DNA from 4 places in the Arthrobacter sp. genome. Region 2 is predicted to be linked to each of the others. Evidence: riboswitches for the same ligand, from Rfam matches in the RefSeq annotation. Region 2 holds a riboswitch; each other region holds the start of a gene.

Region 1 (7,452 bases), on a different contig from region 2:
AGGGACTTGCCGCCGGCGATCCCGCACCCTTTGCCGTCAACACCCTCACCATCGCGGTGCCTCCGGGCAATCCGGGCGGGATCACCGGGTTCCGTGACCTGGGGGATCCGGGTATGCAGGTGGTGATGTGCGCGGAGCAGGTGCCCTGCGGCGCTGCCGCGGCAAGGATCGAAGCGGCCACCGGAACCGAAATCAGCCCGGTAAGCGAAGAGTCTTCCGTGACCGGAGTCCTAGGCAAGGTCAGCTCAGGGGAGGCGGATGCCGGGCTGGTCTATGTCACCGATGTCCGCGCTGCCGCCGGGAAGGTGGAAGAAGTGGCTTTCCCGGAGGCGGCCCAGGCAGTCAACACCTACCCGATCGTTCGACTTTCACAGGCGGGGGAAGCGGACCTGGCCGATGAGTTCATCCGGTTCGTGCGCAGCGACGCCGGCCAGGAAGTCCTGCGGAAGGCAGGGTTCGGTGCGCCGTAGTGAGCCATCATCCTCACCGGTCAGCAGCCGCAAACCGGCGGCATCCGCCGTCGGCGCTGGGGCCAGAGGAGGAGGCGCGTGATTGCGCTGCCACGCTGGGTCACCGCTGCCGCCTGCGTGGGGGCCTTATTCCTGCTCCTGCCGCTGGTGGCAGTTGCCGCCGAGGTGGACTGGGCGGAGTTCATCCCGCTGGTGACCTCAGAGTCCTCACTGGCTGCGCTGTCACTGAGCCTGCGGACAGCAACAGTCAGCACGTTGCTGTGCATCCTGCTTGGTGTGCCCCTGGCCCTGGCCTTGGCCAGGCTGCGGTTCCCGGGAAAACGCCTGGTGCGGGCCCTGGTCCTGCTGCCGCTGGTGCTTCCGCCTGTGGTCAGCGGCATTGCGCTGCTGTACACCTTCGGCCGGCAGGGACTGCTGGGTGGAGCACTGGAGGTGCTGGGCGTGCAGATAGCGTTCTCCACTGCCGCCGTGATCCTCGCCCAGACCTTTGTTGCCCTGCCGTTCCTGGTGCTGAGCCTCGAAGGGGCGCTCCGGACCGCGGGAACCCGCTACGAAGCCGTGGCCGCAACTCTTGGCGCCGGACCCGGAACGGTGCTGCGGCGGGTCACCGTGCCGCTGGTGCTCCCGGGCCTGGCCTCCGGGGCTGTGCTCTCCTTCGCCCGGTGCCTTGGTGAGTTCGGTGCCACGCTCGCGTTCGCCGGCAGCCTCGAGGGTGTCACCCGGACGCTGCCCCTGGAGATCTATCTGCAGCGGGAAACCGACGCCGACGCCGCGGTGGCACTTTCCCTGGTCCTGGTGGTGGTCGCGGTGACCGTCGTTGGCTTGTCCTACCGCAGTACCGCTCCAAGTGAGCGGGCGGTGCGGGCATGAGGCTGGATTTGCGGGCCGTATTACCGGAACGCGGAATCGACGTCGCGTTCGAGGTGGCTCCCGGTGAAACAGTGGCCCTGCTGGGACCTAACGGGGCTGGGAAGTCCACAGTGGTCTCCCTGATCGCGGGGCTGCTCCATCCCCAGGCTGGGCGCGCCGAACTTGGCGGCACCACGCTCTTCGACGTCGAACAGGGAAAACGGCTGCCGCCCCACCTCAGGGGGACAGCCCTCCTCGCCCAGGAAGCCCTGCTGTTTCCGCACCTCAGCGCCGAGGAGAACGTGGCCTTTGGGCCCCGCAGCTCCGGGACGCCGCGGAGGCAAGCCAGGGCTGCCGCCCGGCACTGGCTGGGGCAGACCGACGCCGCCGAGTTTGCGGCGCGGAAGCCGGCCCAACTTTCCGGCGGACAGGCGCAGCGGGTCGCCCTGGCGCGGGCGCTGGCCGCAGAACCGTCCCTGCTGCTGCTGGACGAACCGATGGCGGCGCTGGACGTACATGCTGCCCCCCTGCTGCGGCGGCTGCTCAGCCGCGTCCTGGTGGACCGCAGTGCCCTGATCGTCACCCATGACGTCCTGGACGCGCTGACCCTGGCTGACCGGGTCCTGGTCATGCAGGACGGGCGGATCGTTGAGGAAGGCCCGCCGTCGCAGGTTCTTCGGCGGCCCCGCAGCCGGTTCACTGCCAGCCTTGCCGGGCTGAACCTGGTGGCGGGAACCCGCAGCGGGGACTGCTTCATGGCCCCCGGGTTCGAGCTTCAGGGATGCCCGGACGGACCCACCGGACCGCATCCGGACGGCGCCAAATGGCTGGCCGCTTTTTCGCCGTCCTCGGTGTCTGTCAGCCTCGCAGAGCCTGACAGCGCGTCCGGGGCTGGTGCGGTGTCAGGTCCGGCGTCCGCTTCCGTCAGCACAGCGGGCCAGGGCGGCACCGGAAACGTGCTCAAGGTGACGGTCACCGAGCTGGAACCGCACGGCGACAGGATCCGGGTACGGGCCGGAGAGCTCGCCGCGGATATCGCTCCGGCCGAAGCAGCATGCCTGTCACTGCTGCCGGGACAGGAAGTGTTCTTCACCCTGGATCCCGCAGCCGTTGCCCTGTACCCGGCGTAGCGGCGGATGGTGTCAGCCGCCTGTCCAGTGGCCGGGCCGGCTGAGATCCGGCGGCAGGAGAGTCTCCGGGTCGCCGCTGGCCGCGTTGACCTGAGGCTGCGTTAGGTACAAGGCCCGGGACAGGTCTGCGCCCTCCAGCCGTGCGCCGCGCAGGTCCGCGCCCAGCAGGTCAGTTCCGGAGAGATCCGCTCCGCGGAGGTCCGAACCGATCAAATAGGCCCCGCGGAGATCTGCCCCGCAGAGGCGCACGGATCGCAGATTGCGTCCAATAAGGTCAGCTTGGGGGAGCAGGTCCTTCCCGGTTCCTTCCGGTTCGTCGGCAAAATAGCCGGCACGCACCTCCTCACTGACCTCCATCAGCAGTGTCCGGACTACCTCGTGGAGCGCGGGAAGGTCCAGCGCCCGCAGGGCCGCTGGACCCTGGTCTATCGTCCTCCTGATCATGGTGCTGAGGTCGGCCGCCCGTCCGGCGGTATCCAAGTCAAAGGTCCGGGACCCGGCCTCCACCAGGTACCAGAGCATTTCGTGGAGCTGGCGCACGGAGGCAAAGGCACCGAACATCTCCTGTGCCCGTTCAGGGTGGCTGTGCCAGTTTTCGCCGGGGAAGTAGCCCTGGGAAACGGTCTGCCCGGCACCAAAGCAGTCAAAAACCGTACAGCCGCTGAATCCCCGCGGGCGCAGGGATTCGTGGATAGTGCAGGAGAAATCAGTGGCCAGGTTGCGGCACGGGGTTCCAGCAGCCTTGTCAACGGCAAAGTCGGCGGACTTCGTGAACCCGAAGGCCGTGCAGCACAACGCATAGCAGCTGGCGCAATCCGGGCGCAGCGCACTGCGGTCATTCAGTGGGGTTATTGGCAGGAAACGTCCTGGTTGGGGCTCGTGGGCAGGCATAGCTGTTCTTCCGGGAGGATTTGAGGGTGTGGGCCTGGGTGTTCGGGACTCCGCAGGAGTCCCGGCGTCGGGCACACAAAATCACCGCCCGCCACGGAGTCGTCACGGGTCCGAAGGGGAGCATCAAGCTGGCAGAGAGCGCTCTGCATCACGGAAATAAGTAAGTTTGCACTGCTGGCAGGATACCCAAGGCGTCCGCGGCCGGCCACCAGTTCAACAGAGGTTACGCGCGGCTCAGCAGAGGTTAGGTGCGGCGCCAGGTCCGGCGGCTGTGTTCGATCGTGCTGCCGAGTGTGTTGTTTTAGGCAGGCTTCAGCTGTGCGGCCGCGGCGTCACGGTGCTCGGGCAGTCCCGTGGTCAAGGCATAGAGCGCATGGTTCAACGGACCCGCAGCAATGAGGGCAGCGCAGCGTTCCACCAGATAAGGCTCGGAGTGCCCGGTTGCCTCCTGGTACCAGGTCGCTACCTCCTGGAGGGAGCCGGGGGAAATGAGCTGCACGTACATGAATTCCAGCGCCGGGTCGCTGACTTTCGCCGTGGTCCAGTCCAGTACCGAGACGATGCGGTCCTCGTCATCGAGCAGCAGGTGGGCTGGATATAGCTCACCGTGGGTCAGGACGGTCCGCGCCGGCCAGAAGTGATCGTCGTCGAGCCACCGGCGCCATCCGTCCAGCAGGTCCGGGGCGATCCGGAACTCTGCTTCAACCGTGCCGAGGCCGTCCGCCCAGTTTTGCCGGACGGTTTCCGGGGTTTCGGCCGGGATGCCGGCTGCAGCTGCGGCGGCAGCGTCCATGCTGTGCAGGGATCCGATGAGCTTGGCCAGGGATTGAAGGTAGGGCCGCGATGACGGGTCAAAATGCCAGTTCGTCTGGTTCTCGGGCCCCACGGTCAGTCCGGGGGTCCCGGGCAGCAGCGGGTACGCGATCAGGTCCTCGGTCTGGATCCTCCAATCCGGGACGGCCGCAGGCAGCCGGGGCCGGACAAAATCGAGGATGGCCCGTTCCTGGTCCTGGTTCGCCGCAACGTCCGGGCGACGGGGGACCCGCAGTACCCATTGCTCATCTGTGCCTGTGCCTGTGCCTGTGGCTGTTGCGAACGCAACCCGGTAGTCCAGCCCTGCTTCGTTGAAACGGACGCTTTCCGGCTCCAGGACCAGTCCGAAACGTTTCGCCAGGGCGCAGATGCCGTCCGCGCCGAGATCCTCGACCGTGCCCATACGCTTCCTCCTTGGACTCTCAGCTGCCACGCCGTGCGTACCCGGCAGAAAGAACAATCCTACCGACGCGGCGGGTTGGCCCAACAGGCTCTGACTGGGCCGGTGGCACGAGCACCGGCATCGCACTGTGTCCTTCTGCGACGTTATATGTCGCTCTTTGTCTTCCCGCGACGGCGTGCGCCGCTCTGTGTCATCCGGTTTTGGCGCGGCCCCGCACCCGCCCCTAGCGTGAGACCGGAATCAAGAGTTCCAGCCATCGGCCCTGGCCGGCTGGACAGCAACCCTCTCGTCGTAGCGGGGTGCTCCAGGTGAAGATTCGGCCTTGGCGGAGACCCTCCGCAAGGCAAGTACGGCGCCGGCACTGCCCTAAGAGCGGCCTGCGCCACCCCACTCTTCGCGCGCCTTGCCGCGAACCCATCAGGAGAAGAACCGAACCATGAAACTCAGCAGGAAAATCCTGGCAGTTGCCGTAGCACCCCTCCTTGCCCTCGGTATGGCCGCCTGCGGGTCGGCTGCCGGGGACGAGGGCGGCCCGGTGAAAATCGGCGTCGTTGGTGCCAGCGATCCGTACTGGGCCACCTACACCGAGGCGGCCAAGGCGGAGGGGATCGACGTCGAAATTGTGGACTTTGGCGAGTACACGCTTCCCAACCCCGCGCTGACCGAGGGAGAGCTGGACCTGAACCAGTTCCAGCACATCGTGTACCTGGCCCGCTACAACGTGGCCAGCGGCGAGGACCTGATACCTGTCGGCTCCACTGCCATCTATCCGCTGGGCCTCTACTCCACGCAGTACGATTCCGTGGAAGATATCCCCGCCGGCGCCACCGTGGCCATCCCCAACGACGAGAGCAACCTGTCCCGCGGTCTGCTGGTACTTCAGTCCGCCGGCCTCGTGAGCCTTGCCGGCGGCGGCAGCGCGTTCTCCACCCTCGATGACATCGAGGAAGCCAAGTCCAAGGTCAAGGTCACCACGCTGGAAGCGTCGCTGACACCGACGTCGCTGCCTGACGTTGCCGCCGCCATCATCAACAACGACTTCGTGGGCGACGCAGGGCTGAAGTTCGAGGACGCCATTGCCCAGGATGATCCCTCGGATCCCGCAGCTATCCCGTACGTGAACATTTTCGCGGCCCGGGCCGGCGAGGAAAACAATGAGACGTACCTGAAGCTGGTGGAGATCTACCAGAACACCCAGTCGGTCCAGGACGGTGTGCAGGAGGTCTCCGGCAACACCGCCGAGTTCCTAAAAGTTCCGGTCGAGGACCTGTCGACTTCGCTGGCCAAGGTCCAGAAGGACATCGAAGCCCTGGGCTAGCCCCGACGCATCACCGAAGGGTCCCGGCCGGCGGCAGCAGCTGCCGGGCGGGACACCCGTCTCCAAAATAAGGAACCTTCATGGCCCTCATTTCCCTGCAGAACGTCTCCAAGTCCTATCCGCCGGCCCGGAAGGGCGAATCCTCCGTCGCCGCGTTGACGGAGATCAACCTCGAGATCGAGGCGGGGGAGATTTTCGGCATCATCGGCTATTCCGGCGCCGGCAAGTCCACCCTGGTCCGGCTCATCAATGCCCTTGAAACCAGTACTTCGGGGAATATCACAGTGGACGGGCAGCAGGTCTCCGGGGTTCCCGAAAGGAAGCTGAAGTCGCTGCGGCTGGGCATTGGGATGATTTTCCAGCAGTTCAACCTCTTCAACTCAAAGACGGTGCGGGGCAACATCGCGTACCCGCTGCGGGTTGCCGGGCGGAGCAAGACGGAAATCGCTGCCCGCGTGGAGGAACTGCTCGACTTCGTCGGCCTGGCGGATAAGGCGGGGAGCTATCCCGAACAGCTCTCCGGCGGGCAGAAACAGCGGGTCGGCATTGCCCGGGCGCTGGCCGCGTCACCCAAGATCCTGCTGGCCGACGAAGCCACCTCAGCCCTTGACCCGGAAACCACCCACGAGGTGCTGTCCCTGCTGCGCCGGGTGAACCGGGAACTCGGCATCACCATTGTGGTCATTACCCACGAGATGGACGTCATCCAGAATCTGGCCACCCGGGTGGCGGTGATGGACGGCGGACGGATCGTGGAACAGGGCGAAGTCTTCGAGGTCTTCTCGAATCCGCGCCGGCCGTCCTCGCAGAAGTTCGTCTCCACCGTGGTTCGGGGCGTCCCGTCCCCGGATGAGCTGGCTTCCCTGAAAGCCCGGCACGAAGGGCGGATTGTCACCCTGTCCTTCCGGGACGGAAATGCCTCACAGGCCGAGGTTTTCCTTGAACTGGGCCGCGCCGGTGTGGGGTTCGAACTGGTCTACGGCGGCATCAACGACATTTCGGGGCGGGCCTTTGGCCACCTCACCCTGGCGCTCAAGGGGGCGGACCACGTGATCGATGGCGTACTCGCGTCCGTGGGCCACGGAATCAAAGTAACGGAGCTGAGCTGATATGGAAGAACTGATTCCCCTGGCGCCGCAGCTGTGGACGGCAGTCGGTGAAACGCTGTACATCGTGGGCCTGAGCCTGCTGTTCGGCGGAATTGGCGGGCTGCTGATCGGACTGGGCCTCTACACCACCCGCCGGGGTGCGCTGCTGGATAACCGGGCCGTGTTCAGCGTCCTGAACGTGCTGGTGAACGTTTTCCGGCCCATTCCGTTCATTATTTTCCTGCCGGCCATTCAGCCGCTGGCCCGCACCGTGGTGGGAAGCGGAATCGGTAACAACGCGATCATCTTTACGTTGTCCCTCGCAGCGGCCTTCGGCATCAGCCGGATCGTGGAACAGAATCTGCTTACCGTGCAGCCCGGGGTCATCGAGGCGGCGCGGTCCGTGGGTGCCGGGCGCCGCCGCATTATTGCGACCATTCTGATTCCCGAGGCGCTGGGCCCGCTGATCCTGGGCTACACCTTCGTCTTC
Region 2 (7,452 bases):
CGAACTGAACCGAGCAGTGCGCCAGCCAACACTCAGACCGGCGCCGTTCTGCGTCAATACCCGGCGCGATGTCCGGACCATCCCAGCCCCGACAATCCCTGTCAGGACCAAACTACAGATCCGGGCAAGCGCCGCCCGCGCCACAGACCCGGGCAACGCGGAGATACGTTGAAGGCCTCGAAACGTCCGACCCGATCCGGCCCAACCCGACTCGACCCAACCGGCCCAGCACACGCCCGGCCCACGACCGCCCGACCGGGCGGCAGCTCGGCCCTCGCCAACACCTTTGTCGAAATCGACGCCGTCCCGGTCAGCCGAAATAGACAGCAAAAGGGTGGACGGACTGGTAAATCCAGTCCGTCCACCCGCAGCTGTCCTGATGTGGCAGGGGAGTCCCCAAGGGGAGGGAAACGCCCGCGCAGGATTGACCCGATGTGGCAGGGGAGTCCCGAAGCGGAGGGATATCCCTCCGGGACGAGGTTTTTAGATCTCGACGAGGCCGGAAGGCGTCCCGAAGGAAACGGACATAATGCCCGGGGTGCCCTTCGGGGAAACCCAGGTGACATCCACGGATTCCAGCGGCTCCTCGACCGGCATACCCAGCCATTCCGTGACCCGCGCGGCAGAGCCGGCAATGGTCAGGGACTCCAAGGACACGGTCCCGGAGAGGGCACGGGACGGATGGAGATCCGCTTTGTCCTCATCCCAGCGCAGCATGTAGGGAACCTGCGGGTCGGCGATCAGGCCGTTGATGCCGATCTGCCGCCAGGTCAGCTCCTGGCCGTCGGGGAACTTCCGGTTTCCCGGAACCGAAGCACGGCCAAGCCGTTCTTCGAAGGGAGCCAGGTCATTGACCTCGACACACCAGCCCATCCAACCGCCGCCGGCTTCGGACCGGGCACGCACGGCCTGGCCGAAGGGTGCTTTGTCAGAAGCCGGGTGGTTCAGGACTTCAACCACCTCGATGTACTGGTGGTTAGCCAGGGGCAGGATCATATTGCGGGTGCCAAAACGGGGGTGAACCCCGCCCTTGACATATTCGGTCCCGAGGGCAGCAGCAATGCGTTCCGTGGTGGCCAGCAGGCCGTCGGATTCGCAGGCGTAAGAAACGTGATCCAGGCGCATGCGAATATCTTGACACGTTGTGACCTGTGTCTCGACTAAGGCCAGCCTAAGCAGCTCAAAAGTGGAACCTGTTAGGGGAACTAAATGAATTCACGCTGCGTCATATGGGTTGCGCAACTGAGTGTCCGTTGGTTCTATGGGTACAGGTCATGAGCGCCAGCAGATAGCCCCGGCTTGCTGGCCGGCAACCCTCCAACCGCGGTGGGGTGCCCCGGGTGAAGACCTGGCTGGGCATCAAAAGGATGTCACGGCAAGCGCGGGCCACACGTCTGTATCCGGAGTACTTCCGGCATCGGTTCCTGTGGGGCCCCTGGTCAAAAAGGGAGCAACATGTCTGCCAACTGGTCGTTCGAAACCCGCCAGATCCACGCAGGACAGGAGCCCGACGCCGTCACCGGCGCCCGTGCCCTGCCTATCTACCAGACCTCGTCCTTCGTATTCCCCAGTGCGGAAGCAGCTGCCAACCGTTTCGCCCTGGCTGAACTTGCACCTATCTATACGCGGATCGGAAACCCCACCCAGGAAGCGGTGGAGAACCGCATCGCGTCACTGGAGGGCGGGCTCGGGGCACTGCTGCTGGCCTCGGGCCAGGCAGCCGAGACCTACGCCATCCTCAACATCGCCGAGGCAGGGGACCACATCGTGGCCAGCCCCAGCCTGTACGGCGGAACCTACAACCTCTTCAAGCACACCCTGAAGAAATTCGGCATCACAGTCACATTCGTGGCTGATCCGGACAACTTGGAGCAGTGGCGCGCAGCGGTCCAGCCCAATACCAAGGCGTTCTTCGGCGAGGTCGTCTCCAATCCGCGCCAGGACGTCCTGGACATTGAGGGTATTTCCGCCGTCGCGCACGAGGCCGGCGTCCCGTTGATCGTGGACAACACCCTGGCCACGCCGTACCTGATCCGTCCCATTGAATGGGGCGCGGACATCGTGGTGCATTCGGCTACCAAGTACCTCGGCGGCCACGGCACCACAATCGCCGGCGTGATCGTGGATTCGGGCAACTTCGACTTCGGCGCCGACCCGGAGAAGTTCCCGGGCTTCAACACCCCGGATGAAAGCTACAACGGCTTGGTCTACGCCCGGGACCTCGGCGCCAACGGAGCACTCGGTGCGAACCTGGCGTACATCCTCAAGGCCCGCGTGCAGCTGCTGCGCGACCTCGGTGCGGCACTCTCGCCGTTCAGCGCCTTCCTCCTGGCCCAGGGGCTGGAAACCCTGAGCCTGCGTGTGGAACGGCACGTAGAGAACGCTGTCGCCGTCGCCACCTGGCTGGAAGGTCACGACGACGTCGTCTCGGTTGCGTACGCAGGCCTTGAGTCGAGCCCGTGGTACGAACGAGGACGCAAGTACGGGCCCCGCGGCACCGGCGCCATTGTGTCCTTCGAAATCGCCGGCGGCGTCGAAGCAGGCAAACGCTTCGTGGACGCCCTGGAACTGCATTCACACGTGGCGAACGTTGGTGACGTCCGTTCGCTGGTGATTCATCCGGCGTCGACCACCCACAGCCAGCTGGGCGCCGAAGCGCAGGCAGCGGCCGGCGTCAGCCCGGGCCTGGTGCGGCTTTCGGTCGGTCTGGAGCACCTGGATGACATCATCGCGGACCTCGACGCCGGTTTCCGCGCCGCCAAGGGAGCCTGACGCATTCCCGTGACAACATATCCACCCGCACCGCAGCACCCCGTCAGCACCATCGACGGGGTGCTGCAGTGCGCCTCGATCGGCACCCTGGAACTGGAGACCGGCGGCATCCTGCCGGACGTGGTCCTGGGGTATGAAACCTGGGGCCGGCTGAACCGCGACGCCTCCAACGCCGTGCTGATCCCGCACGCCCTGACCGGAAGTACCCATGTCGCCCAGGGAGACACGGACGAACCGGGCTGGTGGGACGGACTTGTCGGCCCGGGCCGGACCGTGGACACCAACCGCTTTTTTGTGGTCTCGATCAATATGGTCGGCGGCTGTTACGGCTCCACGGGCCCGGCATCGGCAGATCCGGACGGCCTGCCCTGGGGATCCCGCTTCCCGTTTGTCACCATCCGGGACTCGGTGCGCGCCGAAGCCAGGCTGGCCGACCTGCTGGGCATCCGCCGCTGGCACACTGTGCTCGGCGGATCACTGGGCGGGGCGCGCGCCCTGGAATGGGCTGTCACCGAACCCGGGCGGGTGGCCCGCTGCGCAGTGATCGCAGCGACCGCGGCCAGCACCGGGGAACAGATTGCCTTCGCCCAGGCGCAGGTGGCAGCGATCCGGCTGGATCCTGATTTCAACGGCGGCGACTATTACAACGGCCGGGCACCGACGGGAGGCCTCGGACTGGCCCGGCGGATCGCGCACATCACCTACCGGTCAGAACCTGAACTGCAGTACCGGTTCGGTCGGACACCGCAGCCGGGGGAGGATCCCCTCGGATCGCCGCTTCCGGCACGGCGCGGACGGTACCAGGTGGAAAGCTACCTGGATCATCAGGCACAGAAGCTCTCCGGGAGGTTCGACGCCAACAGCTATGTCATCCTCACTGAGGCGCTGATGAGCCACGACGTCGCCCGCGGGCGTGGCAGTCTGGCCGAGGCCCTGTCCGGCACGGAAGCGGAATTCCTCGTGGCCGCGGTCGACAGCGACCGGCTGTATTTCCCGGAGCAGTCCCATGAACTGGCTGCAGCCCTGCCGGGGCAGAATCAGGTGCACCTGATCAGCGCGCCGATCGGCCACGACGGGTTCCTCACCGATGTGCTGCAGCTCTCCGGCCTCCTGGAACAGGGCTTTTTCGCCTAACCCCTGGGCGATCCCGGCCGGGCGCGGTCCCGGCCGGGACCGGCTTAGGCCTCGTCCAGTGCGCCGGCGCCTTCGCCCGAACCCTGCGGCATCCCGGAACCGAAAAACGGGCCGGCATCCGGGCGTTTGGCCGAAACTCCGTCGCCTGAGGACCGCTTTCGTACGCGCCGGACCACCCACGGAACCAGGTATTCCCGGGCCCAAACCAGGTCTTCGGAGCGGGCGGTCCGCCAGTTCTTGGCAGCCAGTTCCTTAACCGCCTGTGGTTCCAGGGAGTGCGGAACGCCGAGGGTGTCCAGCACCGCGGCAGCAATCGTGTGGTGTCCGAGCGGTGAAAAGTGCAGCCGGTCAGGGGCCCACATCTGGGGGTTGCTGAGTTCGCGCAGGGCCCACATGTCGGCAATCACAGCATCATGGCGGGCCGCGACGGTGCGCAGGTTTTCGTTGTAGATGGCGACCCGGCCTCGTACGCTGCCCAGCACCGGCGTCGCCCCGATGTCCGGTCCGGTGAAGAGCACCACTGTCGCGCCGGTTTCACGGAGAGTGGCCACGGTGCCGTCCATTTTTTCGGCGAGCCGGTCCGGATCGCCGCCGGGCCGGATGACGTCGTTGCCGCCGGCGCAGATGGTGACCAGATCCGGCTTCAGATCGATGGCGGGCTGGAGCTGTTCGTTGATGATCTGGTTCAGGAGCCGGCCGCGGATGGCCAGGTTGGCGTACGCAAAGTCTTCGTGGCCATGGGCCAGCTCTTCGGCAACCCGGTCGGCCCATCCACGGTGACCGCCGGGGCTCTCCGGATCCGGGTCGCCGATGCCTTCGGTGAAGGAGTCACCGAGTGCGACGTAGCGGTTGAACGGATGGTCCGGGTGGCCCTCCGGTGGAGCGGTCTTCGTATCGGGTATCGGATTGCTGGTGCTGGTTTCCGGGTCAGGGTTCTTCAAGGGGTTCTGGAGATTTTCGGTCACTAGACCATGATTGCTGGCCGAAGCCTGGCTACGCGACCGTAGGTTGGCATCGGCGCATGCCAGAATGGAATTCATGACTGAAAACACTCCTTGGAATCCGGTTGTGCTGTTCTCGAAGCCCGAGGAGGAGCGGGCCGGGACTCCGCTGCTGGTTCTTTTCCACGGCTACCTGGCCAATGAGGAAGACCTCATGGGCCTGGCCGGGTACCTGCCGGACGAGTTCACGGTCGCGTCGGTCCGCGCACCGGTGGCCCTGGGTCCCGGATACACCTGGTTCCCGCTGATGAATGAGCCGGACTACTCCGTGGACCGGGTTGTCTCCGCTGTGCAGGACGTCTCGGACTGGCTGGACAGCATCAAGGACCAGCACAGCAGCGTGACCCTGCTCGGCTTCTCGATGGGCATGGCCGTGGCCAGCACCCTCCTGCGGCACCGGCCGGCGGAGTTTGCCGCCGTCGTCGGTCTCTCAGGGTTTGTGGTCCCGGCCGAAGGCAATGCCTTTTTCCACGACGAGGAACTGGCAGAACTGAAGGTGCCGTTCTTCTGGGGCCGTGACCAGGCGGATCCGGTTATCGACGAAGCCAGGGTCGAGTACACGCACGGGTGGCTCAACGGGTACACGAAGCTGACGAAGGTCCTCTACGCCGGCATGGGGCACAGCATCAGCATGCAGGAGCTGGGGCACGTCAAGGAGTTCCTGACGCACACAGTTCTGGGCCGGCGTTAGTTAGCCCCCGGAAACGACCCGGACTGCCTGCCCGTTCACCTCAACGGTGTCACCCGGATGGAGCTGGCGGCCCCGGCGTTCCTCAATCTCGCCGTTAACCTTGACCATTCCGTTCTCGATCAGCTCCTTGGCATCGATGCCGTCTTCGGCCAGGTTGGCCAGCTTTAGCGCCTGGCCAAGGCGGATCATGTCATCACGGATGGGGAGGTCTTGGGGATCGGTTGAACTCATGGACCCATTCTGCCGGAAAACGCCGGCCACCCCTGCACGCCGCCCACCCCGACCCCGCCGGGCAACAACCGTGGACTCCGGACCCGCGCTTGGGGCGTAATGTTTAACGGTGCCTCAGTCCTTACGCGTTCCCGCCGCCGTCGGCCTTCCCCTAGCCCTGCTGGCCGGAACGGCCATCCCCGCCCAGTCCCGCGTGAACGGGGCGCTGGGGACAGCCCTGGATGACAGCGTGGCCGCCGCCCTGGTCAGCTTCGGGGTGGGGCTAACCGTGATGATTGTGGTCAGCGCGGCGCTGCCGCGCGGACGGGCCGGGTTTGCCCAGATCCTGCCCGCGGTGCGTGAACGCCGGTTCCCGCCGGTCTACCTGCTGGCCGGCGTCATCGGCGCCTGGTTCGTCCTCACCCAGACCCTCACCATCGCGATCCTCGGCGTCGCCGTCTTCACCGTGGCCACCGTGGCCGGACAGACCCTGACCGGGCTGGTCGTGGACCGGATGGGCATCGGCCCGGGCGGGAAAAAAGCGGTGACGCTGATGCGTGTGGTCGGAGCCGTCCTGACCATTGCGGCCGTTGCCTGGGCAGTGAGTCCGAAGATTTCCGGCACTTCGGATCCGGGGGACTGGCTGCTGGCCGTCCTGCTGCCGCTCAGCGCCGGGATGGCCATGAGCTTCCAACAGGCCATGAACGGCACCACCGGGATGCACTACGGTTCCCCCATCACCGCCACCCTGCTGAACTTTGTTTCGGGATTCGCCGCGCTGCTGGTGGTGTGGGTCATCGAGCTCATGGTGTCCGGCCCCGGAAACCCGCTGCCGGAGACCTGGTGGTACTACCTTGGCGGACCCCTGGGCTGCATCTTCATAGGGGTCAGCGCCATGCTGGTCCGGACCCTGGGGGTGCTGCTGACCAGCCTCGGCCTGATCGGCGGCCAGCTCATCGGCTCGCTCCTGTTGGACATCTTCCTCCCGGCACCCGGCTCCACCGTCGTCGCAGCCACTGTCTTCGGCACCGCCCTGACACTGGCCGCGATCGTTCTTGCGACCCTGCCCTGGAACATGCCCGGCGTCCGCCTGCTGGGGCGGCGTGCGCGCCGGTAACCTGCTTTCGCCGTGGTGACCTTAAGCTGGTATGTATAAGTTTTGCCCTCCACCGCCCACCCGAGCACGTCCGCCGGGGTTCCAGGGTCGGGGACGGGACCAAAAGCGGACCGCACCCAGCGGCCTGCGCGACACGAAAGAACGGCGGTACCATTCCATGGCTTCGACCAAATCCAAACTGGATCCGATCATCTCCCTCGCCAAGCGCAGGGGCTTCGTTTTCCAGTCGGGTGAGATCTACGGTGGTTCGCGTTCCGCCTGGGACTACGGCCCCCTCGGCGTGGAACTCAAAGAGAACATCAAGAAGCAGTGGTGGCAGACCATGGTCCGGGGGCGCGACGACGTCGTTGGCCTGGATTCCGCCGTCATCCTCCCGCGCGCCGTCTGGGAAGCTTCCGGCCATGTGGAGGTCTTCTCCGACCCGCTGGTCGAGTGCCTGAGCTGCCACAAGCGCTACCGCGCCGACCACCTCGAAGAGGAATACGAGGAGAAGAAGGGCCGCGCTCCCGAGAACGGCCTGGCGGACA
Region 3 (7,452 bases), on a different contig from region 2:
GACCGAGGAGCGGGAATGACATTGCAGAACCAGGCGGCCGCCGCTGACGAACGGCCCCATCCCATAAGCCCCGGCGACGCTGGTGGCACGGCCACCTCACAGATCCATGCTGGCTACGAACCGCAGGCCCCCTACCGGCCCGTGGCGGTCCCCATCTACCAGACTGCCGCGTACGAATTTCCCGACTACGCCTCGGCCCGCCGCATGTTTGCGCTGAAGGAACCGGGCTTCACCTATACCCGGACCGGCAATCCGACCGTCGCCGTCCTTGAGCAGCGGATCGCAGCGCTCGACGGCGGCGTCGCAGCCCTGGCCACGGCCACCGGCCAGGCCGCCGTTTCCATCGCCCTGTTAGCGCTGGTGCACAATGGGGGGCACATCGTGGCGTCCTCAAAGTTGTATGGGGGGACGGTGGACCTGCTGACTGACACCTTCGAGGACTTTGGGATCGAGGTCAGTTTCGCCGATCCATCCGACGTCGGTGCCTGGGCGGCGGCGGTACGCCCGCAGACCCGGGCATTCCTGACCGAGTCCATAGGCAACCCGCTCGCCACGTTGCAGGATCTGCCGGCAATCGCCGCCGTGGCGCACGGCGCCGGCGTTCCGCTGGTCGTGGACAATACATTGGCTACCCCGGCGCTGTACCGGCCCCTGGACCATGGGGCAGACATCGTTGTCTACTCGGCCACGAAGTTCCTGGGCGGGCACGGAACCACCCTCGCAGGCGCCGTCGTGGATGGTGGCCGCTTCGACTTTTCCGCCTATCCGGACAAATGGCCGCAGCTCACCCGGCCCAAGCGCCGCTACGGCGGTGAGATTCTGTGGGAACGCCACGGCCACGGTGCCTACCTGGCCCTGGCCCGCAGCAAATACCTGCACGATCTGGGCCCCTCGCTGGCGCCCGCCAGTGCCGCACAGATTCTCCAGGGGCTGGAGACCCTGGACATCAGGGTGGCCCGACACGGGCAGAACAGTCGTGAGGTGATCCGGTTCCTGACCAGTCATCCGGCCGTGGCAGCGGTTCACCATCCGTCGGTGCCGGGCCATCCTCAAGCCGAGCTCGCGATCCGGGACTTCCCGCAGGGGGCCGGGAGCGTGTTTTCGTTCGACCTCGCTGCAGACCCCGGGCAGGTGGGTCCATTCATTGACCGGCTGCGGTTGTTCAAGCTGGTGGCCAATGTGGGCGACACCCGGTCGCTGGTGGCACACCCGGCAGCGATGACGCACTGCCGACTGAGCCGTGAGCAGCGCGCCGCCGCCGGCCTCACGGAGACCACCATCAGGCTCTCAGTGGGGCTGGAAGCCGCGGCGGACCTCGTCGCGGATCTGGCCCAGGCACTGGCCCCGCTGACCGGAGCCACTTGCCGGGCGGCAGCGGTCCCTACCGCAGCGGTTTCCGCGGGAACGGGGATCTGAGATGGCACGGTTCGCAGGATTCAACACCACCGCTATCCACGCCGGACAGGAACCGGATCCGCTGACCGGAGCGGTCATCCCGCCGATTTACCAGACCTCCACCTTTGTGCAGGACGGGATCAATGTGCTGCGTGCCGGGCATGAGTACAGCCGCGGCTCCAACCCCACCCGCAACGGGTTCGAAACCCAGCTGGCAGCCTTGGAGCGCGGCACGGCCGCGTTCGCTTTCGCCTCCGGGCTGGCCGCCGAGGATGCGCTGCTGCGAGCGCTGCTTCGGCCGGGTGACCACATAGTTCTTGGCGGGGACGGCTACGGTGGCACGAACCGCCTGATTAACTCTCTGCTGGCCCCCTGGGGCATAGCGAATACGGCCGTGGATATCACCGATCTGGCAGCGGTAGCGGCCGCGGTCCAGCCGGGATCCACGGCAATTCTGTGGGTAGAGACGCCGTCGAATCCGCTGCTGGCCATCGCGGATCTGGCCGGTTGGGCGAAGGTGGCGCACGAGGCCGGGGCTTTGCTGGTGGTGGACAACACCTTCGCCTCCCCCTACCTGCAGCGGCCGCTGGAGTGGGGCGCGGACGTGGTGGTGCACTCGACCACGAAGTACATCGGCGGACACTCGGATGTCCTCGGCGGGGCGGTGGTTGTGGCGGACCGTTCCTTCCGCGGGCGGGAGTTGGCGGAGACGGTCGGCAACCAGCAGTTCGCCGGCGGCGCGGTCGCTGGGCCGCAGGACTGCTATCTGGCCGCCCGCGGCCTGAAGACCCTTGGCCTGCGCATGGAGCGGCACAACTCTAACGCCCAGGCTCTCGCGGAATGGCTCCGGGACCAGCCCGGCGTCGCCGAGGTCCTCTATCCTGGACTGCCCGAGCACCCGGGGCACGCCCTGGCGGCACGGCAAATGTCAGGCTTCGGTGGGATCGTTTCGGTTCGCTTCACCGGCGGAGAGAGCGCCGCACGGGCCTTCGCCGAATCCACGCGGCTGTTCGCACTGTCGGTGAGTTTGGGTGGGGTGGAATCGCTGATCTGCTACTGCTCGGAAATGACACACGCTTCAGTGCGCGGAACTGAGCTTGCTGTACCGGTCGACCTGGTCCGGCTCTCGGTGGGGGTGGAGGACCTGGCGGATCTGCAGGAAGACTTGGCGGGCGCACTGGAACGGGCCCAGGGACTCCGCAAAGGTGCCGCAGCGCTCAGCAGGTGATGCAGCCGCGCATAGGGACCTGCTCCTGCAGCCAGATTCGGAGCGTTGTGATGGACCGGAACCCCGAAATTTCCGGGTTCCGGTCCATCACAGCCGGTTACGGGCGCTGAAGCCCTGCGGCGTGGATTACTTCCAGAGGCGCTTGGACGCTATTTCCGCGCCTTGGCCCAGTGCTTCCAGCTTGGCGACGGCGATCTGCGGGTGGACTCGCCCGCCGAGCCCGCAGTCCGTGGAGGCGATCACGGCTTCCCGGCCCACCAGGCCGGTGAATCGTTCGATCCGGTCCGCCACCAGCTCGGGGTGCTCCACGACATTCGTGGCGTGCGAAACGACGCCCGGAATGATGACCTTGCCTTCGGGCAGCTTGGTGTCCTCCCAGACGCGCCATTCGTGCTCGTGCCGGGCATTGGCTGCCTCGAACGAGTAGGCGCCCGCGTTGACCTGCAGCACCGAGCCGATGATGTCCTTGAAGGGGATGTCGGTGGTGTGCGGGCCGTGCCAGGAACCCCAGCAGACGTGCAGCCGGATCTGTTCCTGGGGCAGATCCCGCAAAGCCCAGTTGGTGGCCTCAACGCGCAGTTGGATGAACTTCAGGTAGTCCTCCAGCGACGGCTCAGGGTTGATCTGGTCCCAGCTCTCGGCCAGCGACGGGTCGTCCAACTGGACGGTCAGTCCGGCGTCGATGATCGCCTTGTACTCCTCACGCATTGCGTCGGCGCAAGCGTAGAGCAGTTCCTCGTCACTCTGGTAGTAGTCGTTGGCGATGCGCGCGCAGGACCCCGGGGAGAGCGACGCGACGAAGCCTTCGGCCAGTCCGGCGGCGTCCAATCCCTTCTTCAGGTTGGTGATGTCCGAGGCGACCAACTCTTGGCCGGTATAGGTCAACGGGCCAGCGACCTTGGGCTGCTTGACCGACTTCCGGTGCGCCAGGACACCCGAAGACGGGTCGGTGTAGGCGTCGTTGAACTTCACCCGGTCGCGGCGGTCGGTGAACGTGGTCAGCACAATGTTGCCCGGGGAGGAGCGGTGGACCTGGTCGTCCGCCCAGCGGTCCACATCGGTGGCCTGCAGCCCGCCCAGCCGGGCGAACGAATAGTTCCACCAGGCCCCGTAGTCCACCGATGAGGACATCGTGTGGCCGTACTCGCCGTCGTTGGCGATGTCCACTCCGAGGTTTTTTTGGCGTTCGACGATGTCTATCACTGACGCCTCGAGCAGGCCGAGGAACTCCTCCGTGAGGCCGCCGGCTTCCTTTGCCTCGTTCGCCGCGAGCAGTTCCGGTGTTCGGGGCAGGGATCCGGCGTGGGTGACACGGATGCGGTCAGTATTCAGGGGCATGGGAATGGTCCTTTCCATCGGTCCTGGCAGTAGCACCACTACCGTTGCGAACCGCCGTGAGACGGTCCCGGGGTTGGTTGCTGCGGCGTCATCGATCCAGGTCTCTCGGCCGCTCGGGATGGGAGCTCTCATCAAACAACGGGGGCTCCTGCATGTGCAAATTGTGTCCTGCCAGTAGGTGTTTCAGGAGTTCGCCGTGATCACCGGCCTCTGCCCGGACGCACCAGCCGGTATTTCCTTGGTGAAGGCCAGATGCTTGACGGTTTCCGGATCAGCCGAGGGATCGAATCCGGGGCTGTAACCGGTGGCCAAGTAGAGGTTTTGCGCTTCCGGTTGACGCGAGCCGGTCGTCAGGTAGACCCGGCGGTAGCCACGGCGCCCGGCCTCCGCCTCGAGCTCGGTCAGCACCTGGCGAGCCAGACCCCGGCGCCGGTGACCTGGATGGGTCCAGATGCGCTTGAACTCCGCGGTCTGCTCGTCATAGCGGCGGAAGGCGCCGCCGGCTACAGACTCCCCGTCCTCCTGCAGGATCAGCAGTGCGCCATGCGGGGGTGCGAACTCCACCGCCGGGTAGCGGCGCATCTCCTGACCGGCACCGCCGAAGATGCTGCCGTATCGGCGGTCGTATTCCGCGGTCAGCCCATCGACCAGTGGCTGCACCCGAGGGTCCTCCAACGGCAGATAGAGCAGCTCTGCAAAGGCCCCTCGGGGCGGAGGAAGGGTCATCAAAATCCTTTCGGTTCAGACTAGCGAGGAGTGCAGCTGATTGATGGCGGCGGCCAGCCGTGCACCGGAGGTGTCCCCCGGAGCTAAGGACATTGCCGCCAGGTCGGTGAGGATCAGCCGTGCCAGCGCATCGCTCTCGCGGAACGGCGCGGCGTTGCTGTTCGGCCGGGCGAAGGCCCCGCTGCCCCAGCCCGAGGTCGCGGGGCCGACGGCGTAAAGGCCCGTTCGGGTGCCGCCGTCTGCACCGACGAGCCGTGCGGAGGAATCCACTAACAGCTTCCCGGTGCTGGGATCCGACGGCGAACCGCCTGTGCGCTCCTCGCAGCCGAGGCCGGACTTATGGAGCGTCAGCAGCAGAGGATTCGCCGAGCCTTCCACAGTGGGCCTGGGCAGCCGGGCTTCGATGAGGGCGGTCGCTCTCACTGTATGGGGAACCTGCGGGGAGGATGCCGTGAACAGGCCGAGCTTTTCGTCAGTGCCCACCTCCAGCGCAGGGCCAAGGAATAAGAGGTAGCCTGCCTCGTGCAGCGCCAGCAGTTCGCGCAGCCGGCGGGCCGGCGGGCCGGAGTCCACGTAGCTGAAGAAACCGTGCCACCAGCCGCTGACCAGCGGGCGCGAGGCAGGCGTGAGTACTTCCGCTGGAACCAGGCGGCCCAGTTCGGAGTACACGCGCAGCAACGCCAGGAACAGGCCAAGCGTTTCTGAGTTTGCCCCGCCGTCGCGCAGCCTGAGGTCTTCGCGGATGTGCGCGGAAACCATACTTTGCACTTCCGCAGGCCCAGCGAAAGCCACCCCGGCCAGCGGATGGTCAAGGTCCTCGAACTCCAGCCGGTCCCCCGCCGCGGGGACGGCTTGGTCCACCAAGGCCCGTCTCTCATCCGAATACCAGGCGGCGGCGTCGAAACGGACCACAAATTCGGACCACGGCAGAGCCACCCGCTCCGGATGCCCGGTGAACAGCTCCTGGTAATAGCCAAACGCGGCATCCTTGGCCAGCAGCGGCCAGAGATGCTGCCGAAAATCCAACTCGCCGTGCGCCTCTTGCAGCGCGGCGACGGTGCCTGCGGTCAGGTACCGCGGCGGACGGGCCGGTTCTCCGCGCAGTTCAGTACTGATTTTGGAACGGTACGGCACCCCGCGGCGGGAACCTGCCCACAGCCGTGGTTCGTTCCCGGACGGGATGTAGCGCAGGGAGCCCCCGGGCGCATCAACGAATTGGCCGCCGCTGCCTTCCATCAGCTGCACCACCAGGTCGATGAAGGCCAGTCCCATGCCGGAGACGATCACCTTCTGTCCCGGGCGCAAGGCAGAAAAATCGACATCGTTGGTATAGGCCGGCGGGGTGTGGAAGAGGTTGTGCCTGGCCGCAAAGCCGGCATAGCCAGCGGATTGCGGGTCGGGTACCGAATCCGTGTGCCCTATGGCAACCACAACGACGTCGGCAGGCAGCGCTGCCCCCGAGGCCAGCCGCACCACGTAACCGCTGTCCTCGGCGGAAACCTCCACGGCCTGGTCCCGGTGCACGGTGACCGGAACCTGCTGACCCAGTGCCTGTACCGTGCGTCGGAAGAACCATTCGAGGTACAGACTCTGCAGCCGGCGGGTCGGGAACGTCATCGGGCGAAGGCCGGCAAGCTGGCGCGCCAGATCTGCGTCCGGAACCTGCGCGTCCGTGATGCTGCCGTCCGCCACACCGCTGGCCCATTGGAGTAGACCGGGCCCCACTGTGGGCGGACCGGCGCACTCCACCGAGTCGTCGGTGAACATGGTGACATCGGCGGCCCTGGAATTGAGCTTCAGCAGCGGACTTTGGTCCTGCCGCCAAATCCGACCGGAGCCGGGTTGGTGCGGCTCCACCACGTGAACAGCCAGCGGGCCGTCAAAGAGCCGCGGCCGGTTGGCGGCCAGCCGTTCCAGGATCAGGGCCGCCCGCGGACCGCCGCCGACAAAGACGATTCTCTTGCGGCCGCCGCCCAACGTTCGGCCTGGCGTGCTGTCAATCGGCATGGCGCTCCTTCCCGGGCAGCGGTCGGGCCCGCGGTCTCGCCCATCCTAGGAGCATCCTCGGGGCCCCGTGGTGCTTGGGTAACCGGCCTTCACCGGCGGAAATAATGCGCAATGCGAGGACATTCAGGGCCTTGGCAGGTACCGCGGTGAAGCCAATGCGTCGCCGGTTTACTCTGCACGACACCGGCCTTGGGGACTCCGCCGGAGTTGTTCTAGATTCAGCCAACCTTCTGGTTTTCCGGATAGGGAACGAAGCCTCCTGCACCGTGCAGGACAGGCCTCAAAACATGAAGGAGGTGGGCGTATGAGTTCCGCCGCACCCAAAATCCAGACCGGCCAGGAGCCGGCATCGCCGAACGACGCCGTGCCTCCGGTTCCGAGACCTGAGGCTGCCAGCTCCGGTAGTTCCCGTGGCTCCGGTGGTTCCGGCGGCGGCCGTCCACCGTCCAACGGAGCCGGCACAGGCACAGCCTTGGACTACTCCGGCTATCCGGTGGTGGCAGCACGTCATCCGTGGCGCTGGGCCGGGACGGGACTGGTGGCCGTCGGCGTCGCCGCGATCCTGTGGTCGCTCCTGACGAATCCGCGCTGGGAATGGGACGTGGTGGCCCAGTGGTTTACCGCCGCGTCGGTGCTCCGCGGCTTAGGGGAGACCCTGAAGCTGACGGCCATCGCCGGCAGTCTCGGCTTTGTCCTGGGCTTCATCCTGGCGCTGATGCGGCTGTCCTCCTCACGGCTGCTGGCCTCCGTGTCCTGGA
Region 4 (7,452 bases), on a different contig from region 2:
TCGTTGGCCGGGACCTGCAGGCCGCGGCGCACATGCGAGGCCCAGCCGCCGTCGTGGTTTCCATAGAGGCCCACGACGTCGGCGAAAAAGAGGGCGTCGAACTTCGCCGCTTCGAGCTGGCGGGCGAGGTCCGTCCAGAAACCGAGTTCGTTAAAGCGGTGCTGTTCGGCTTCCGGATGCCGCCACTGGCCGCCGCGGATGTGGCTGGTGGTGTTCATCAGGAACGCGTTCAGCAGCAGTCGCGGCCGCGGTCCGGAGAAACGGGTACTGGGGATAGGCATGGGCGTTCTTTCGGTAGGAGCGGAGGGCTAGAGGCGTTTGTCGGCGCGGCGGGAGATCCAGGAGCCGCCCAGCTGCACGGCCTGCACCAGCAGGATCATGAGGACGATCGCGGTGATCATCAGCCCGGTTTCGTAGCGGTAGTAGCCGTAGCGGATGGCGAAGTCCCCGATCCCGCCGCCGCCCACGAGGCCGGCCATGGCGGAGTAGGAGATGAAGCTGACGGTCATGATGGTCGCGGAGCTGATCAGCCCCGGCCGCGCTTCGACCAGCAGGACGTCGCGGACAATCTGGGACCGGGTCGCGCCCATGGAACGGGCCGCTTCCACCACACCCCCGCCCAGCGCGGTGAGGTTCTGTTCCACGAACCGGGCGAAGTATGGGATCGCGTTGATGGTCAGCGGCACAATCACCGCGGCCGTGCCGATGGTGGTGCCCACGATGAAGCGGGTGAACGGGATGATGGCGATCAGCAGGATCAGGAACGGAAAGGACCGGACCAGGTTGACCGCCGAGTCCAGGACCCGGTGCAGCTTGGGTTTGTGGACCAGCCCGTTGGGGCCCAGGCCGTAGAGCAGGACGCCCAGCGGGGTGCCGATGAGTACGGCCAGCGGGATCGCCACCAGCAGCATGATGCCCGTCTGGCCCAGCGCGGTGAGCAGTTCGGGCCAGACTTCGATGATGCGCTCAAGCATGGTGGGCTCCTTCAAACCGGGCGGCGGCGGGCTCTCTTGCAGCGCGGTCCAGGCGGATTTCGTCGGAAATGAGATAGCGGCCAATCGAGGTTGCGGGCGTGAAACCGGGCCGCTGCAGCTCGGCAAGCGCGAACTGTTCCACCACGCGGCCCTCCTCCATCACGGCCACGTTGTCCGCGATCGCCTTGACGACGTTCATCTCGTGCGTGACCACCACGATCGTGATGCCGAAGCGGGCGTTGACGTCGCTGAGGTACTGCAGCACGGAGGCGGTGGTCCGCGGGTCGACGGCGGACGTGGGCTCATCGCACAGCAGGACCTTCGGCTCGGTGGCCAGGGCACGGGCGATTGCCACCCGCTGCTTTTGGCCGCCGGAGAGCTTGGCCGGGTAGGTTCCAGCTTTCTCGGACAGGTCGACGACGGCGAGCGCCTCGAGTGCCCGGCGGCGGCGCTCGGCGGCGTTGCCCACCCCGGCGAACTTGAGTGAGAGCTCCACGTTCTGCGCGGCTGTGCGGTTGTTTAGCAGGTTGAAGTGCTGGAAGATCATGCCGATCCCGTGCCGGGTGGCGCGTAGTTCGGCGTCGCCCAGGCCGGTGAGGTCCACTCCATCCACCAGCACCCGGCCCGAGGTGGGGCGCTCCAGCAGGTTGATGTTGCGCAGCAGGGTGGATTTACCGGCTCCGGAGAAGCCGATGATTCCTTGGATGCTGCCGCGCGGGATGTCCAGTGACACGTCATCCACAGCGGTCAAGCTGGATCCACTGCTGCTGAAAACGGTCGAAACGTTCTCGATCCGGATCATGCCGTCCTCCTTCGGTCAGTACCCGAGAAGAGGTGCCCACCCGCACTGGGGGCCCGGCGGCAGCGTGGCAGGACACGGCTGCGGCGGACCAACGAAAGCAGATGCTTCTCCATCGGTCCTGGCGGTAGCACCCATCTCCGCAGAATTACGGAAGGGGTTGCTGCGGCGTCACGGAGCCAGGTCTCTCAGCCGCTCTGGATGGTTATGGGTCCATGCTGGTGGCCGGGGACGGGACCGCGCAAACATGTGTCCGTCCGTGGCACAGTGCGTCGGACTGTGACTCTCCGGGCGTCACACCCGGACTTTGTTACGTCATCCTGCGTTCAGTTCCCCCCTGTCACCGAGCCCTCGGCGGTGCGGCTCCAGCGATCCGCATACCACCAACTCGCGCAGGGTGAGGCAGGATTGCTGTGTGACACTTCCCGAACGTCCGCCGCTTTCCCCCAGCCTCAGCGGAGCAGAGTTCCGCCGCTGGTACTGGCTCAAGGACGAGCTGCAGGCCTTTGCCCGGCACCTGGGCCTGCGGGCAACAGGCTCGAAGGAAAGCCTCGCTGACCGTTTGGAAGCGTTCCTGGATGGCCGCCCCCAGCCGCTTCCAACACCGGCACCGGGCCGAACGGCGGACCGGCTGAGGCCGCCGCTGACCATCCACACTGTCATTCCCGCCGGCCATCCCTGCAGCCAGGTCCTCCGGGCGTTTTTCCTCAATGCCCTGGGACCGGGGTTCCGCTTCGACGCTCCGATGCGGGAGTTTTTCGCGGCCAACGACGGCAGCGCGACCCTGGCCGCGGCGTTGGACCACTGGCATGCCACCCGCGGCGCCGAGCCGAGGCCTATCGGGGCGCAGTTCGAACTCAACCGCTTCAGCAGGCAGTGGCATCGGGACAATCCGGCTGGATCCCGGCAGGATCTGCTCGCGGCCTGGCAGTCCCACCGGTCCCTTCCCACAGACCTCCGCCCGGCAAACGGCACCACCCCGTGAAAGCCTGGCTTTTCCTGCTGCTGGCAATCGTCCTGGAAGTCACCGGCTCCCTTGCGCTGAAGGCAGCCCTGGACGCTCCCGCCCTGTACGCCGTTGTGGTGCCTGCCTATCTGGCCGCGTTCGTTTTGCTCTCGGCGACCCTGCGCGCCGGCATGGGACTGGGCGTTGCCTACGGAATCTGGGGTGCCACCGGGGTTGCGCTCACCGCGGTTATGTCGCTGTTCCTGTTTGGAGAGCCGATCACCCTACTGATGGGCCTGGGAATCACCGCCGTGATGGCTGGTGTGCTCTGCGTTGAACTGGGCCGCCAGGCCGCGGAGAAGAGAACGGGCGGGGCGGCCTGATGGCGTGGCTGTTCCTATGCGGAGCCATCGTCTTCGAAGTGGGCGGGACCCTTTCCCTGCGCCTCGCCCTCGAGGACAAGCGCTGGTACGCCGGTGTCGTGACCGGTTATTCGGTTGCCTTCAGCATGCTCTCCCTGACCCTCGCCAGCGGCATGGCCCTGGGGATCGCGTACGGAATCTGGGCTGCCGTCGGCGTGGCCCTCACCGCTGTACTCAGCCGGTTCCTGTTCCAGGAACCACTGACCTGGCTGATGGGACTGGGCATTGCCCTCATCATCGGCGGGGTCCTGCTCATCGAGCTGGGCGCAGCGTACTGACCTGATCCGGCGGATGAACAGAGGAAGGCTGCGCGTGCCTCACCAACCGAAGCGGCGCGCCTCAATCACCGGGCAGGTATCCATCACGACGTCGAGCCCGGCCGCGGCGGCACGCTGGGCTGCCGCTTCGTCAACGACGCCCAGCTGCAGCCACACCGCGTTGGCACCAACGGCAATGGCCTGGTCCACGACATCTCCCACTTTCGCTGAGTTCACGAAACAGTCGACGACGTCGATTTGGCCGGGGATGTCCGCAAGCCGGGTGTAGCCCTGATTCCCGTGCACGGCCTCGCCCTTCAAGTTGACCGGGACGACCTCCATCCCCAGCGTGTCCTGGACGAACCGCGCAACGCCGACAGCCGGACGCAGCGGATTATTGGAAAGCCCCACCACCGCCCAACGTCCCTGGGCCGAGAGCAGGCGGGAGATGACCTTGGGATCGTTACGATGCGTCATGTGGGCGCCTCCGTCCGGTCGGTGTGCTGAAGACTTCCCCAGCCTACGCGCCGAGCGGCACACCGGTCGATGGGCGGATCGGTGCTGCCCTAGTCCAGGAAAGCGTCAACGGCGGCGGCCAGCGCTGCGTCTTCGATTCCGTGCCATCCACCGTCCACGAGCTGGAAGGACCCCTCGGGCAGGACGGCTGCGGTGTTCCGTGCCCAGTCCTGGAGCCGCCGGTCGCTGCCCGAGCTCGCCAGGACCAGCACCGGAACACGGATACCTGCCAGGCTCGACAGATCCGTATCGATCATCAAAGTGAGGTCGTAGGCGATGGTGTGCGCGGCTGGCTCGAACTGGCTGGGTTCGGATTCACGGATCAGCTCTTCCGGGACGCCGATGGACTCCTGGAAGAGACGGATTGCTCCGGCGCGGTCGTCTGCCTCGATGAGGGCCGCGAGCTGGGGGCGGATGTCCGGCCCCGATCCGCCGTCATTGGACAGTGGCGGTTCCACGGCCACGACACTGGAGATGACGGCGGATTCCGAGGCCGCCCGCAGGGCCAGGATCGCGCCGGACGAGGTGCCCAGCAGATCCGCCGTTCCGCCGGCGGTTTCGACTACCGCCAGGAGGTCGTCCACTTCTGATTCAGCCGTGTATTCCTCCCCGTCGCCGCTGGCACCCTTGCCCCGGCGGTCGTAGGTGTAAACGGTGTGGCCTGCGGCGAGCCGTTCCGCGACGCCGGCCAATCCGGAGGTGGTCCGGTCCATCATGATCGGATCCACCACCACCAGGGGAGGTCCGGCGCCGTGCCGGTCCCAGGCGATCGGTGTTCCATCGGCGGACAGCACACGCCCCGAGGCGCCGGCTGAAGGGTCCATGATTCCTCCTTGGCGGGAGTTCCAGCCCGCGGACTGGCGGTCATTCCACGGTAGGAGCGCCTCCAAGCGGGGTCAATGGGCTGGTGCTTGCGGGGTGCCAAGGTCGCCGGAGCTGCACCCTGGGTTCCTGCCCCGCCCCGGCTTTCGGCCCGGGGAGCCGCCCCGGAACCGGCCGCAGCCCATTGCGCGTACACTGTAAACAAATGAGGTATACGCTGTAAACACCACCCACTCACGAATTGAGGCACCGATGGCCGGGAACCTGCCGCTCAGCCCGGATTCAATTGCGGCTGCCGCCGTCGGGATCGCCGCCACCGATGGCCTCGAAGCGGTGACCATGCGCCGGGTTGCCGGAGAGCTCGGCGTCTCCGCGATGGCGCTCTACCGCCATGTGGCCGATAGGCGTGCGCTGCTGCTGCTTATGGCAGACGCCGCCACCGGGGACTACGCACTCCTGCCCTCCGGCCCCTCCTCCTGGCAGCAGATGCTCGGACACATGGCCGATGCCCAGTGGCAGGCGTTCGAGGCGCATCCGTGGCTGCTGAGCATCGTCCTGACTCCCCGGCGGCTTGTGAACATGGCCACGCCCGCCGAAGTGGACCTGCTGCTCTCCCAGCTGCGCGGCGCCGGCCTCACCGAGGAACAGGGTTTCGACTGCCTGCTGGGAATCTCCGCGGCAGTTATCGGCACAGCCGCGATCACCGCGGCGGCACAGGCCGGCCCCAAGCGCTCTGATCCTGACGACCATGCGGTATGGCGCGGCGACGCCGTCGCGCAATTTCCGCAGGCAGCCCGGTTCCAGGACCGGGGCATCAGCCCTGCGGCCTCCCGCCGCTCCCTGGACTTCGTCGTCGCGAACTTCATCCGCGGCGTCGAACAGACACTTACCCAATCACCCGGCTCCGCAGCGCGCCCGGTTTCACGGAAGGAAGAAAATGCAACTGAAAAATAAGACCGCAATCATCACCGGCGGCGCCGGCGGAATCGGACGCGGAATCGTGCGCCGGTTCCTGTCCGAGGGCGCCAAGGTCGCCGTCGTGGACATCGATCAGGCCCAGGGAGACCAGCTGCTGGCCGACCTCGACGGCCTGGGCGACGTCATCTTCATCGCCAAGGACATTTCCAAAGAGGAGAACGCCGCCGCCATCGTGGCCGAAACCGTGGAGCACTTCGGCGCCCTGGACATCCTGGTCAACAACGCCCATGCCTCCAAGCAGGCGCCGATCATGGAGACCACCCAGGAAATGTGGGACCTCTCCTTCGGCACCGGCACCATGGCCACGTTCCACCTGATGCGCGCCGCCTACCCGGAACTGAAGAAGACCCACGGCAGCATCGTCAACTTCGCTTCAGGGGCCGGCATGAAGGGCCTGCCGAACCAGGCAACCTACGCCGCGGCGAAGGAGGCCATCCGTGCCATCTCCCGGACCGCGGCCAACGAATGGGCGGCGGACGGCATCCGCGTGAACGTCGTCTCTCCCATTGCCATGACCCCGGGGATCGTCCAGTGGAGCCAGGCCTACCCCGAGGCCTACCAGGAAGTCGTGGACGCCGTCCCGCTCGGCCGCCTCGGCGATCCGGAAACCGACATCGCCCCGATCGTCGTGTTCCTGGCCAGCGAAAACTCCAAGTACATGACCGGCCAGACGCTGATGGCCGACGGCGGTTCCATCAAGCTGTACTAGCCCCCACCGCCGAGAGGTCAGCTGCGGCTCTCCCCCGAGCCGCAACTGACCTCTCGGTGGCTTGACCGGCGATCGCGCACCCGGCGGGCAAAATGACGGCGTTTGGCCAATTTGCGGGCCGCTGTTGCCTGACCCGGCATTATGCGTCTAAGATCACATTTATCAGGGCAAGAATAGAGACTTCCTGTTGGAGGTCTTTTCTTGCCCTTTTTCGTTTCTATTGGGCCGTGGTCTCTGACAGGAGCAATCCCGACAGAGAGGTCGGCCATAATGTCGAGTTTTACACTCCGCGGCGTGCACGACGTAGTTTCTTACATTGACGCCCGCCCAAAGATCGCGGGCCGGGCTGGTGTCATTTGGTGGCTCGCACTGGGCGGCCTGTTCCTAGACGCCTTTTCCAACTCTGCGCTGAGCGCGGGCCTTGGACCCATGACCAGGGACCTGGAGCTCAGCGCCACGCAGGTTGCCATCCTGACGTCCCTCGCCTCCTGGGTCGCCATCGTGTTCAACCCGATTGGCGGGTGGATGGCGGACCGTTGGGGCCGCATTCCGCCGCTGGTTTTCGCTAAGTTCCTGGCACTGATCGGTGCAGGCCTGGCCGCCTTTGCACCCGCTTTCGAGCTGGTCCTGGTCGGACGCTTCTTCGTGGGTGCCGCCTACGGCATCGACTTCGCGATCGCCATGGCCCTGTTGGCTGAATTTACCCCCGCACGGTTCAAGAGCCGCCTGAACACCTGGCAGGGCATCTGGTACACCGCGGTCAGCTCCAACCTGATTTTGGCCATCCTGTTCTACAACATGGGTGTCGGAGAATCGATCTGGCGCTACGCCGTCGGCTCAGCGGGAGTCGTGGCGCTGGCCCTCTTTATTGCCCAGCTCACGTTTATGGTCGAAAGCCCCACCTGGGCAGCCAGAAAGGGCCTGCTTGAAAAGGCGGCCGCGTCGATGACGAAGATCTATGGGGAGACGTTCTCGGCAGCGCCCGTCGAAGACCGCGCACCGATCCTGAATCAGGCGACCAAGGGTTTC

The links. Region 2 has a riboswitch for S-adenosylmethionine ahead of RTN46_RS10240 (bifunctional o-acetylhomoserine/o-acetylserine sulfhydrylase). Riboswitches for the same ligand answer to the same signal wherever they lie in the genome.
Region 1: it holds a riboswitch for S-adenosylmethionine, as region 2 does, so the genes downstream of both, RTN46_RS10640 (MetQ/NlpA family ABC transporter substrate-binding protein) here and RTN46_RS10240 (bifunctional o-acetylhomoserine/o-acetylserine sulfhydrylase) in region 2, are expected to answer to the same signal.
Region 3: it holds a riboswitch for S-adenosylmethionine, as region 2 does, so the genes downstream of both, RTN46_RS14595 (cobalamin-independent methionine synthase II family protein) here and RTN46_RS10240 (bifunctional o-acetylhomoserine/o-acetylserine sulfhydrylase) in region 2, are expected to answer to the same signal.
Region 4: it holds a riboswitch for S-adenosylmethionine, as region 2 does, so the genes downstream of both, RTN46_RS07370 (ATP-binding cassette domain-containing protein) here and RTN46_RS10240 (bifunctional o-acetylhomoserine/o-acetylserine sulfhydrylase) in region 2, are expected to answer to the same signal.

What each region holds. Positions count from the first base shown of each region.
Region 1 covers NZ_DALZXY010000052.1:16,096-23,547, forward strand. The annotation lists gene modA (molybdate ABC transporter substrate-binding protein) at 1-470, shown strand, start outside; gene RTN46_RS10620 (ABC transporter permease) at 549-1,340, shown strand; gene RTN46_RS10625 (ABC transporter ATP-binding protein) at 1,337-2,449, shown strand; gene RTN46_RS10630 (pentapeptide repeat-containing protein) at 2,462-3,340, opposite strand; gene RTN46_RS10635 (macrolide 2'-phosphotransferase) at 3,642-4,556, opposite strand; SAM riboswitch class IV at 4,795-4,912, shown strand; gene RTN46_RS10640 (MetQ/NlpA family ABC transporter substrate-binding protein) at 4,993-5,874, shown strand; gene RTN46_RS10645 (methionine ABC transporter ATP-binding protein) at 5,955-6,983, shown strand; gene RTN46_RS10650 (ABC transporter permease subunit) at 6,985-7,452, shown strand, end outside.
Region 2 covers NZ_DALZXY010000049.1:3,523-10,974, reverse strand. The annotation lists gene RTN46_RS10245 (VOC family protein) at 484-1,125, opposite strand; SAM riboswitch class IV at 1,271-1,388, shown strand; gene RTN46_RS10240 (bifunctional o-acetylhomoserine/o-acetylserine sulfhydrylase) at 1,456-2,772, shown strand; gene RTN46_RS10235 (homoserine O-acetyltransferase) at 2,782-3,906, shown strand; gene RTN46_RS10230 (SGNH/GDSL hydrolase family protein) at 3,951-4,871, opposite strand; gene RTN46_RS10225 (alpha/beta hydrolase-fold protein) at 4,945-5,598, shown strand; gene RTN46_RS10220 (RNA-binding S4 domain-containing protein) at 5,599-5,829, opposite strand; gene RTN46_RS10215 (DMT family transporter) at 5,939-6,925, shown strand; gene RTN46_RS10210 (glycine--tRNA ligase) at 7,083-7,452, shown strand, end outside.
Region 3 covers NZ_DALZXY010000098.1:4,131-11,582, reverse strand. The annotation lists gene RTN46_RS14605 (PLP-dependent transferase) at 16-1,416, shown strand; gene RTN46_RS14600 (cystathionine gamma-synthase) at 1,418-2,623, shown strand; gene RTN46_RS14595 (cobalamin-independent methionine synthase II family protein) at 2,750-3,961, opposite strand; SAM riboswitch class I at 3,973-4,086, opposite strand; gene RTN46_RS14590 (GNAT family N-acetyltransferase) at 4,145-4,687, opposite strand; gene RTN46_RS14585 (FAD/NAD(P)-binding protein) at 4,703-6,694, opposite strand; gene RTN46_RS14580 (amino acid ABC transporter permease) at 6,999-7,452, shown strand, end outside.
Region 4 covers NZ_DALZXY010000028.1:12,613-20,064, reverse strand. The annotation lists gene RTN46_RS07380 (LLM class flavin-dependent oxidoreductase) at 1-281, opposite strand, end outside; gene RTN46_RS07375 (methionine ABC transporter permease) at 309-974, opposite strand; gene RTN46_RS07370 (ATP-binding cassette domain-containing protein) at 967-1,776, opposite strand; SAM riboswitch class I at 1,883-1,981, opposite strand; gene RTN46_RS07365 (hypothetical protein) at 2,189-2,758, shown strand; gene RTN46_RS07360 (SMR family transporter) at 2,755-3,102, shown strand; gene RTN46_RS07355 (SMR family transporter) at 3,102-3,419, shown strand; gene RTN46_RS07350 (CoA-binding protein) at 3,459-3,875, opposite strand; gene RTN46_RS07345 (alpha/beta hydrolase) at 3,965-4,738, opposite strand; gene RTN46_RS07340 (TetR family transcriptional regulator) at 4,989-5,690, shown strand; gene RTN46_RS07335 (SDR family oxidoreductase) at 5,674-6,423, shown strand; gene RTN46_RS07330 (MFS transporter) at 6,694-7,452, shown strand, end outside.